DNA from 3 places in the Alloalcanivorax xenomutans genome. Region 2 is predicted to be linked to each of the others. Evidence: predicted binding sites of a transcription regulator. Region 2 holds the regulator's gene; each other region holds the start of a gene.

Region 1 (3,276 bases), 1.9 Mb from region 2:
AGTGCCACAGGGTCTCGCCCGCCACCGCCAGCAGCACCTCGGCGACGATCAGCAGAGCCACCGCCGCTCTTTTGATCGGCACCGCGCCACGGCGCTCCGCGGCGATGATCAACGGAATCATGGCCAGGAAACCCGCCACCAGAACCACCAGGTACAGCAGACTATGCTGATCCAGGCTCAAGCCGAGCCGGGTTTGCAATAATTTGGGCAGCACCACGAAGGACGCGGTCATGGTCAGGTGCAACACCAGAATGCCCAGATCCAGACGGCGCAGATCCGCGCTGCCCAGCACCCGCCGGAACCGCTGCGATGGCGGCAGTGCCTCATCGAGCATGACCTTGGGCGCCGGTACGCGCAGCGCTACCAGCAACGCCACGGCACCGAGCGCCACGGTCAGCCAGAACAGGCCGCTGAGCCCCAGCCAGTGAGCCAGCAGCGGCCCCAGAATCAGTGCCAGGATGAAGGAACCGCCCACCGACATTCCGATCAAGGCCATGGCCTTGGTGCGGTTACGCTCGCTCACTACATCGCCAATCAGCGCCATAATGACACTGGCAATGGCGCCGGATCCCTGCAAGGCACGCCCCAGGATGACGCCATATATGGTGTCACTGAGCGCCGCCACCACCCCACCGGCCATGAACAGGGCCAGGCCGATCAACAGCATCGGACGGCGCCCGAAACGGTCGGAGAGCATGCCAAAAGGGATCTGCAGACACGCCTGCATCAGCCCGTAGGCACCGATGGCGGTACCAATCAGCAGTGGTGTGGCGCCCTCGAGCTGTCCGCCGAATACGGCAAAGATCGGCAGGATCATGAACAACCCGAACATGCGCAGGGCAAAAATCGCGGCCAGAGAACTGCTGGTACTGATTTCCGTGCGCCGCAGGGCGGCGGTGGACTCGTCCGTCATGATGATTGGCAACCGGTGCGGCTGGTTAGGGGGCGGCAAGTGTATCAGATTCCCCCGGCACCGGGCGGGGACAAAACGCCTCGGCGGCTCTCTGGTCAAGCTCGAACCTGTAAAACCTTGTCACTTAAGGCAATAGCAAATTGAACCGCCCCGCCAGGGGTGATAGATTTTTGCACAATACGGTATTTTTCGTAGCCACTCCGATAGCCTCAGCGCATCACGGAAGACTCCATGGATAAAATCCCCGCTCAGAAGGTGTACGTGGTTGGTAACCAGCACCTGCAAAACGCCCTGCTTACCGAGTTTCTCGCTAAGGAGTCCATTCCCGCCACCGCCGTGAAAACGGTCGACATGGTAGCCGAAGACGATCTCGCAGGAGCGGAGCAGAACCTGTTCCTGGTGGATTACCACTCGGTGGACGTCAACGACGTCATCAATCACCTCCTGGCCGTGGATCAGCGCCTGGATTGCGACGTGCTCACCGGCGTCTTCAATGTGGACGACGATGCTTCCCTGTCGCGCCTGGCCGGACTGCCGATGGTCAACGGCGGTTTCCTGCACGACTGCCCCCAGGGCCTGCTGACCAAGGGCATCAAGGCGATCTTCGAAGGCGAACTGTGGTTCCCGCGCAAGGTGCTGCAGCAATACCTGGTGAAGAGCCGCGCTTTCAACAAGACCTTCTCACGCAGCGAGGTGAACCTGACCGATCGCGAAGTGGAAGTGCTCAAGGTGATGGCCACCGGCGCCAAGAACTCTGAAATCGCCACGGCTCTGAACCTCAGCCCGCACACCATCAAGACCCACATCTACAATATCTTCAAGAAGATCAACGCCTCCAACCGCCTGCAGGCCGTGAACTGGGCCCAGGAAAACCTGTAACCCGCACCGGCTGACACGCATCGGCGTGTCGGCCCTTCCGATGGCATTGCCGTCCGGCCGTTGATTTCTTTTCTCCTTCATAACATTTCCCCTATACTCCACTGTTCATTTTGACAGTAGGTGGCAGTACCCATGGATACCATTCTGGTGCGCGGTGCCCGTACCCATAACCTGAAAAACGTGGATCTGGACATTCCACGGGACAAGCTGGTGGTGATCACCGGCTTATCCGGTTCCGGTAAATCATCGCTGGCGTTCGACACGCTCTACGCGGAAGGGCAGCGCCGCTACGTGGAGTCACTGTCCACCTACGCCCGGCAGTTCCTGTCGATGATGGAAAAGCCCGATGTCGACCACATCGAAGGGCTGAGTCCGGCGATCTCCATCGAGCAGAAGTCCACCAGCCATAACCCGCGCTCCACCGTGGGCACCATTACCGAGATCTACGACTATCTTCGCCTGCTGTTCGCCCGGGTGGGCGAGCCACGCTGTCCCGAGCACGATACGCCGCTGGCGGCCCAGACCATCAGTCAGATGGTGGATCAGGTGATCGCCATGGAAGACGGCGCCCGGCTGATGCTGCTGGCACCGGTGGTACGAGAGAAGAAAGGCGAGCATCTCCATCTGTTCGATGAGTTGCGTGCCCAGGGCTTCGTGCGGGCGCGGGTGAACGGCCGTATCCACGATATGGACGACACCCCCACCCTGGACAAAAACAAGAAGCACACCATCGAAGTGGTGGTGGATCGCTTCAAGGTGCGCCCGGATCTGCAGAACCGGCTGGCCGAATCGTTCGAGACCGCCCTGCACCTGGCGGATGACATCGCGGTGATCGCCCCCATGGACGGCAAGGGCGAGGAAATCACCTTCTCGGCCAAGTTCGCCTGCCCACACTGCGGCTATTCCATCCCGGAGCTGGAGCCGCGTCTGTTCTCGTTCAACAACCCGGCCGGCGCCTGCCCGAGCTGCGACGGTCTTGGCGTCAAACAATTCTTCGACGAGGACAAGGTCATCACCAGTGATGAACTGTCCCTGGCCGAGGGCGCGATTCGCGGCTGGGATCGCCGCAACGTTTATTACTTCCAGATGCTCACCTCTCTGGCGGACAGCCTTGGCTTCGATATGGACGTGCCGTTCAAGAAGCTGAGCAAAGCCGTTCGCAAGAAGATCCTCTACGGTACCGGCAAGGAAAACGTGGAATTCCGCTATCTCAACGACCGCGGAGACATCATCAGCCGCAACCATCCGTTCGAGGGCATCATCCCCAACATGGAGCGCCGCTACCGGGAAACCGAATCGGAGGCGGTACGAGAGGACCTGGCCACTTACCTGTCCACCTCCACCTGTCCGAGCTGTCACGGTTCCCGGCTTCGGGAAGCCGCCCGGCATGTGTTCATCGACGAGATCACGCTGCCCCAGGTGGTACGCATGGCGGTAGGCAAGGCGTTCGACTATTTCGATCAGTTGAAACTGGCCGGCAGCCG
Region 2 (3,276 bases):
TCGAACGCTTTTTCCTGATCCGGGCGCGGGGAGAAATCCCGATTAAAATCCAGCCCCATCTCACCAGCCGCCGCCACCGCCGGTTGCCCCAGCAGTTCCCGTAATTCCGACAGAATCCCGTCGTTACAGAAGCGGGCACTATGCGGATGCAGGCCGGCGGTACAGAGCAGGCCCTGATCGGGGTAGCGTTGGCACAGCGCCAGTGCTTGCCGGGATTCCTCGACGTTGGTGCCGGTCAGCAGCAGGCGGCTGACGCCGGCCCGCCGGGCCCGTTGCAGTACCGCTTCACGGTCGTCGGCGAACTGGCGGTCGGTGAGGTTGACACCGATGTCCGCCCATTCACACGCACTGGGGTCAGGCATACTCATCCGGCGCCTTGCCCCTGAACCGGTGTCAGGCCGCCCAGCCGTTCCTCAAGCCGCTCACGCAGATCCTCCACCCGGCGCCGGTTGGCGCCGAAATCGTAGTATCCGACCCGCGAGGCGGAGCGCACTTCAATACCGCCATTCTCGTGCACATAGAAAGTGACGTCATCAACGAAGCGAAGCACGCGGCTGGTGAAGCGTGCCTGCAAGCGTGCCGGCCCTACCTGTTCGAAACTGACACGGGGCAGGGTGGCCAGCACTTCGCGCAGCAGTTTCAGACTGCCGGCACGGTCGGCGTAGCCGGGAAGAGGCGCCACCCGGTGCCGTTCATCCGTGGCCAGGCTGGACACGCAATTGGGTGAGGACGGGCAGGGTGCTAGCAAACGGGTGTCGTTCATGGCAAAGCTACTCAGCAATAACAAACCACAGGCACAGAGAACACGGCGGGCATGCCGTGAGAGAACCCGTGATGCGCCCCCGGCGCTTGGCATCCGCTGGGATGCCCGACCCTCCCTGGCACGTCGACTGATGTCGCCGTTATCACTGTTTATCCTTGGTCCTGACCGTCCTGTTCATGGAAACTCTGTCTCAGGGTACGTCTCAGGGTGTCTCCATGGCGTCTACGGAAGGTCGTGGCCTTTCATTCCCTGGCCATCAATGTGGCGACAACAGGACCACGGGCGCCATGGAGAAAACGCAAATGCGTGCGTAGTCTAACTGGCACTAACGCATTTTGTCTCTTCGGGGGCGGCGAATGGCTCTTAATGCGCGTTCGGATCGCGGATCAGGCCGACGAACACACCTTCGATGATCAACTGATCCGCGGGCACCTGAATCGGTTCGTAGTCTTCGTTGGCCGGCAGCAAGGTGGCATCGGATTTGTTCAGCCGCAACGTTTTCACCGTCACTTCCTCGCCGATGCGGGCCACCACGATTTCACCGGAACGGGCCGTTTCACTCTTGCGCACGGCGATCAGATCGCCGTCGAAGATGCCGGCGTCGATCATGCTGTCGCCCTGCACCTGGAGCAGATAGGTGGGCCGCTGGCGAAACAATCCACGTGGCACCGGTACCGTGCGCTGCACGTTTTCCACCGCCTCGATCGGGGTGCCGGCGGCCACCTTGCCCACCACCGGTAATTCATCCTCGTCGCCGAGGGCCGACTCCAGGAGCTGAATGCCGCGGGAGCGGTCGCTGTGCAGGCGGATATAGCCTTTACGCTCCAGTGCCCGCAGGTGATCGGAGGCGGCGTTCTTGGACTGGAACCCCATTCTTTCGGCGATTTCCGCCCGGGTGGGGGCCATGCCGGTGTCCGCCTGTGAATCACGGATGCAATCCAGCACCTGCTGCTGGCGGAGGGTCAGTTTGCTGCTCATGTCGGTCTCCTGTGGGTCGCCACAACGGGAATGGCATACTGATAATACGAACAGTACAATATGTCCAGTGTTTTTGTCATTCCAATGTTGTTGCGAGGTGCTCTTCGCTCGCCTTGCGCGGCCATCCCGGCTAGGCTATGCGCTCGGCGCTTCCCGGGGGGGAAGGCGGCGTCGTGGCGTTGTATTCGCTGCCAAGACAGCTTCCCGCGGAGGGGCCATGGAGCCGCTGTAGGAGCTTGCCGTGCAAGCGAATAGCGCTGCATTCCGGGAATTAGCTTGCAGGGCAAGCTCCCGCAGCAGCCTTTCAGCGAATGGTGAGGCTGCCGTGGATTGGGGGGGAAATGAAGCAAGCCGAGTGGCAACGTTCTCAGCAGGCGCGGGTGGAGTCATTACTTTCCGGCGTGCCGTTTTTCAATGAAGTATCCCGCGACGATGCCGACCAGCGAGCCTTGCTGCTGGCCGGGACCCGGATTCTTGAAGCCGCGCCGGGCGAGGTGGTGATTCGGGCCGGGGCCGAGGCCAGCGGGCTTTATTTTTTGCTGCGTGGAGAGCTGTGGGTGCTTGGCGAGGGCACGCCGCCACCCGTGGTGTACCGGGTGTCGCCGGGGGAGGTGTTTGGCGCTTTGTCCCTGCTGCTGGCGACGCCGCGCAGCGCCACCTTGAAGGTGGCGGAAAAAGTGGCGGAGGAAGACCAGGCGAAACCAGCGGTGCTGGCGCGCTTGTCGTTCGCCGATTTCGATCAGCCGCGGGTGGCGTTATTCAGTCTTGCAACCCGCCTGGCGCTGTTTCACATGCTGGTGCATCAGATTCGCTGGGCGGTGGAGGTGCAGCGCCTGGCGGCGCCGGACGCGGAACTGGAGGCGGCTCTGCGCAAGATCCCGGTTTATCAGGGCGAGAAGGGAACCGCGCAGGAACTGGCGGCACTGCGTGAACAGGCGCGGGCGCTGGCGGCGCTGTTATGCCGCTGGAACGATCACCCCCGTGCCGGGCCGGCGATGACGTGACGGCTCACCCCGGCCGGCTGCTGGCCGGGCGATCTGCACAAGGCGCGGATTGGTTGGGCTGGGCCGGTGCCCTCAGTCCGCTTTCTTGTCCTTGCGCTGGACTTTCACCGCCAGCACGTCGCAATGGGCTCCGGGCACCAAGCCGCGGGCGGTGGAGCCCAGCAGCAGAGCCAGGCCGCTGCGGGTGTGGCTGCCCACCACGATCAGATCCACGCCCAGCGCATCGGCCTTGTCGACGATGGTCTTTTCGATGGAACCCAGCTCAACGTGGATGCGATCCTCGCCGATCTGGTACTGGCGAGCGTATTCCAGGGCGGTTTCGCGGGCCTGCTTGACCAGCCCGCTTTGCAGGTCGGTGACGTCCATGGGCACATCCGCGCCATAGGCCAGCGCCAGCGGCTCGATCACATGAATCAGATGCAACTCGCCGGTGGCATTACCTTCCAGCACCCCGGCGGCACGGCAGAGGATGTCGGCGGACTCGTCACTGCAATCGATGGCGACAAGAATTCTTTGATACGGAGCAGTCAC
Region 3 (3,276 bases), 1.1 Mb from region 2:
CTGCTGGCCCGCACCGGCACCGGTATCGCCCACTGCCCCAGCGCCAACATGCGCTGCGGGCAGGGCATCGCCAAGGTGCGCCAGTTGCTGGACGCCGGGGTGCCGGTGGGGCTGGGGGTGGACGGTTCCGCCTCCAACGATTCCAGTAATCTGTTCCTGGAGGCGCGCATGGCGATGATGCTGCAGCGGGTGGCGCCGGCCCGTTACCGTTCGGAAGCGCCGGGCGGGCGGGGCGGATTCGGCGGCGATCCCGGGGCACTGTCGGCCCGGGAGGTGTTAACCCTGGCCACCCGCGGCGGCGCCCGCTTGCTGGGCCGGGATGACATCGGTCATCTGGCACCGGGGATGAGCGCGGACTGGGTGGCGGTGGATATGAATCACCTGTCCTTCGCCGGCGCGCAGCGGGATCCGCTGGCGGCGCTGGTAATGTGCGGGCCCTTTCTGGCCAGTCAGGTCATGGTCAATGGCCGAATGCGGGTTCGGGATGGCCAACTGCTTGGCACGGAACCCGCGGTGCTGATACGGGAACACGCCCGGGCCATGACGCGTCTGTATCAGTAGAGGGGGCAGCGCAGGCTACGGTTGTTTCGACGCCCAGATCGCCAGCTTATGCTGGATCGACTGCTGGGAAACCTGATCCTCCGGCAGTGGCTGGATGACCTTGTCATGAACCAGCAGGCGGTAAATGTACTCCAGCTTCAGTGCCGCCGAATCGGTGGGCTCGAACTCGACCACGCCCCGCTTCTCGCCGTACTCCATGCCGAGTGCGATGGCTTTCTTGACCCATTCCTTCTCATTCTTGAGCTTTTTCATGATGACTCCGAAGGCCAGGGGCTACTTACGGCCCAGAGTAACAAAGCCGATGGAAGGATGCCCTGTGTTTCCCTTCGGTTTCGGGGCGCCAGTCCGTGAACCGGTGGCCGGTTTGCTGGATCACCGGTGGGCAGCGTCGGTAAAGTCCGCCATCATGGATGGCGATTTTTTTGATCTTCTCTGAACATCAGGAGTCACCATGACCATACCCGAGCAGGTCACTGCATTGGCCGACACCCTGCGTGAACGGGGCCTGCGCGTGGCCACCGCCGAGTCCTGCACCGGCGGCGGCATCGCCCGCGAAATGACGGAGCTGGCCGGATCCTCGGACTGGTTCGAATGCGGCTTCGTCACTTACTCCAACGAGGCCAAGCAGAGCATGCTGGGTGTCTCGGAAGCGATTCTGGCCAGCGCCGGCGCGGTCAGTGAACAGACCGTCCTGGCCATGGCCCGGGGCGCGTTGGGGCGTTCCCGGGCGGATCTGGCGGTGGCGGTGAGCGGCGTGGCGGGGCCCGGCGGCGGCAGCGCCGATAAGCCGGTGGGCACGGTGTGGATCGCCTGGGCGCAGCAGCCGGACTGGGCCCGCGCCGAGCGATTCCACTTCGACGGTGATCGTGGGCAGGTCCGGCATGCTACCATCGCCGCCGCCCTGGAAGGGCTGCTGGCCCGCCTCGAATAAGGGGGGGTTGCAGTGGCGCGGGACAGTGTCCATAATGCTGTCCTTATAGACAGTGCTGATCAAAGGGTCAGGCCGAAGGACGCTCGCCGGCCAACGATCAGCAGGCTCTTGCCAGGGCACATGCCGGTCAGCGGCGAGCCACGGCGTCATTAAGGAATAAGCGGAATCCAGGAATAAACGGACAGGGGTCATTCAATGAGCGATAAAGGTAAAGCACTTTCCGCGGCACTGTCGCAGATCGAGCGGCAGTTCGGCAAAGGTTCAGTGATGCGCATGGGCGACCGCAAACGCGAGCGCATGCCCTCCATCTCCACCGGATCCCTGGGCCTGGATATCGCCCTGGGCATTGGTGGTCTGCCCAAGGGCCGGATCGTGGAAATCTACGGTCCTGAATCTTCCGGTAAAACCACGCTGACTCTGAGCGTTATCGCCCAGGCCCAGCGCAAAGGCGCCACCTGCGCTTTCGTCGACGCCGAGCACGCGCTCGACCCGGATTACGCCGAGAAACTGGGCGTCAATGTGGACGACCTGATCGTGTCCCAGCCGGACACCGGTGAGCAGGCACTGGAAATCACCGACATGCTGGTGCGCTCCGGCGCGGTGGATGTGGTGATCGTCGATTCCGTGGCGGCGCTGGTGCCGAAAGCGGAAATCGAAGGCGAAATGGGCGACGCCCACGTGGGCCTGCAGGCCCGCCTGATGAGCCAGGCGCTGCGCAAGATCACCGGTAACGTGAAAAACGCCAACACCCTGGTGGTATTCATCAACCAGATCCGCATGAAGATCGGTGTGATGTTCGGCAATCCGGAAACCACCACCGGCGGTAACGCGCTGAAGTTCTACTCCTCCGTGCGTCTGGACATCCGCCGTATCGGCGCGGTGAAGCAGGGTGACGAGGTGACCGGTAACGAAACCCGGGTCAAGGTGGTGAAGAACAAGGTCTCGCCGCCGTTCAGACAGGCTGAGTTCCAGATCCTTTACGGCCAGGGCATCAACCAGCTCGGCGAGGTGCTGGACCTGGGCGTGCAGCAGGGCCTGGTGGACAAATCCGGCGCCTGGTACGCCTACCAGGGCAACAAGATCGGCCAGGGCAAGCAGAACGCCTGTGATTATCTGGCCGAGCATCCAGAGGTGGCGGACGCCATCGAGAAGGAAATCCGGGCACGCCTGTTGGGTACACCGGCGGAAGAGAGCGCCGAAAATGCGGCCCAGCCAGAGTCCACGGAAGAGTAAAGACGGCGCCCCGGCCCCCGCCGATGCCGCCCAGGGGCGCCAGTATGCGGTCAGCTTGCTGGCGCGCCGGGATCACTCCCGCCACGAACTGCGCGCCAAGCTGACGCACAAGTTCGGCGCGGCGCTCTGGCTGGACGAAGTGCTGGCCTGGTGCGAGGAGCAGGGCTTCCTGGATGACCGGCGTTTCGCCGGTTTTTTTGTCCGTTCAAGAATCGAACGGGGACAGGGGCCGCTGCGCATTCGCGCCGAACTGCAACAGAAAGGGGTGGGGGAGGCGCTGGTTACCGAGGCGCTGAGTGAAGCCGAGTGCGATTGGTTCGCCCTTGCCACCGAGGTCCTGGGCCGGCGCTTCCGGCATCCGCCGGCGGACCAGAAGGAAAAAGCCAAACAGCTGCGTTTTCTGCAGGGCCGCGGCTTCGATGCCGAGCAAAGCTTCCATGCCCTGGATCAGCAACGTGAGCAGGACTGAGCCAAAGCCCCATCTTGAAGACCTGAACTTAGCGGTCGCTACAACGCCGCTGTGCCGCTGTGGGAGCTTGCCTGCAAGCGAA

Evidence for each region. The regulator LexA, encoded in region 2, represses DNA repair genes until DNA is damaged. The targets are predictions, from matches to a motif close to TACTGTNTANNTANACAGTA.
Region 1: uvrA (excinuclease ABC subunit UvrA) is a predicted target of LexA. The motif match lies at 1,892-1,911, and genes of this name have one in related genera.
Region 3: recA (recombinase RecA) is a predicted target of LexA. The motif match lies at 1,528-1,547, and genes of this name have one in related genera.

What each region holds. Positions count from the first base shown of each region.
Region 1 covers NZ_CP136538.1:3,771,524-3,774,799, forward strand. The annotation lists gene RYH70_RS17375 (MFS transporter) at 1-913, opposite strand, end outside; gene RYH70_RS17380 (LuxR C-terminal-related transcriptional regulator) at 1,145-1,792, shown strand; gene uvrA (excinuclease ABC subunit UvrA) at 1,925-3,276, shown strand, end outside.
Region 2 covers NZ_CP136538.1:1,858,525-1,861,800, forward strand. The annotation lists gene RYH70_RS08725 (TatD family hydrolase) at 1-368, opposite strand, end outside; gene RYH70_RS08730 (DUF1499 domain-containing protein) at 365-763, opposite strand; gene lexA (transcriptional repressor LexA) at 1,127-1,741, opposite strand; gene RYH70_RS08740 (cyclic nucleotide-binding domain-containing protein) at 2,083-2,745, shown strand; gene RYH70_RS08745 (universal stress protein) at 2,818-3,276, opposite strand.
Region 3 covers NZ_CP136538.1:2,989,476-2,992,751, reverse strand. The annotation lists gene RYH70_RS13740 (8-oxoguanine deaminase) at 1-561, shown strand, start outside; gene RYH70_RS13735 (DUF5062 family protein) at 577-813, opposite strand; gene RYH70_RS13730 (CinA family protein) at 1,013-1,492, shown strand; gene recA (recombinase RecA) at 1,688-2,725, shown strand; gene RYH70_RS13720 (regulatory protein RecX) at 2,694-3,194, shown strand.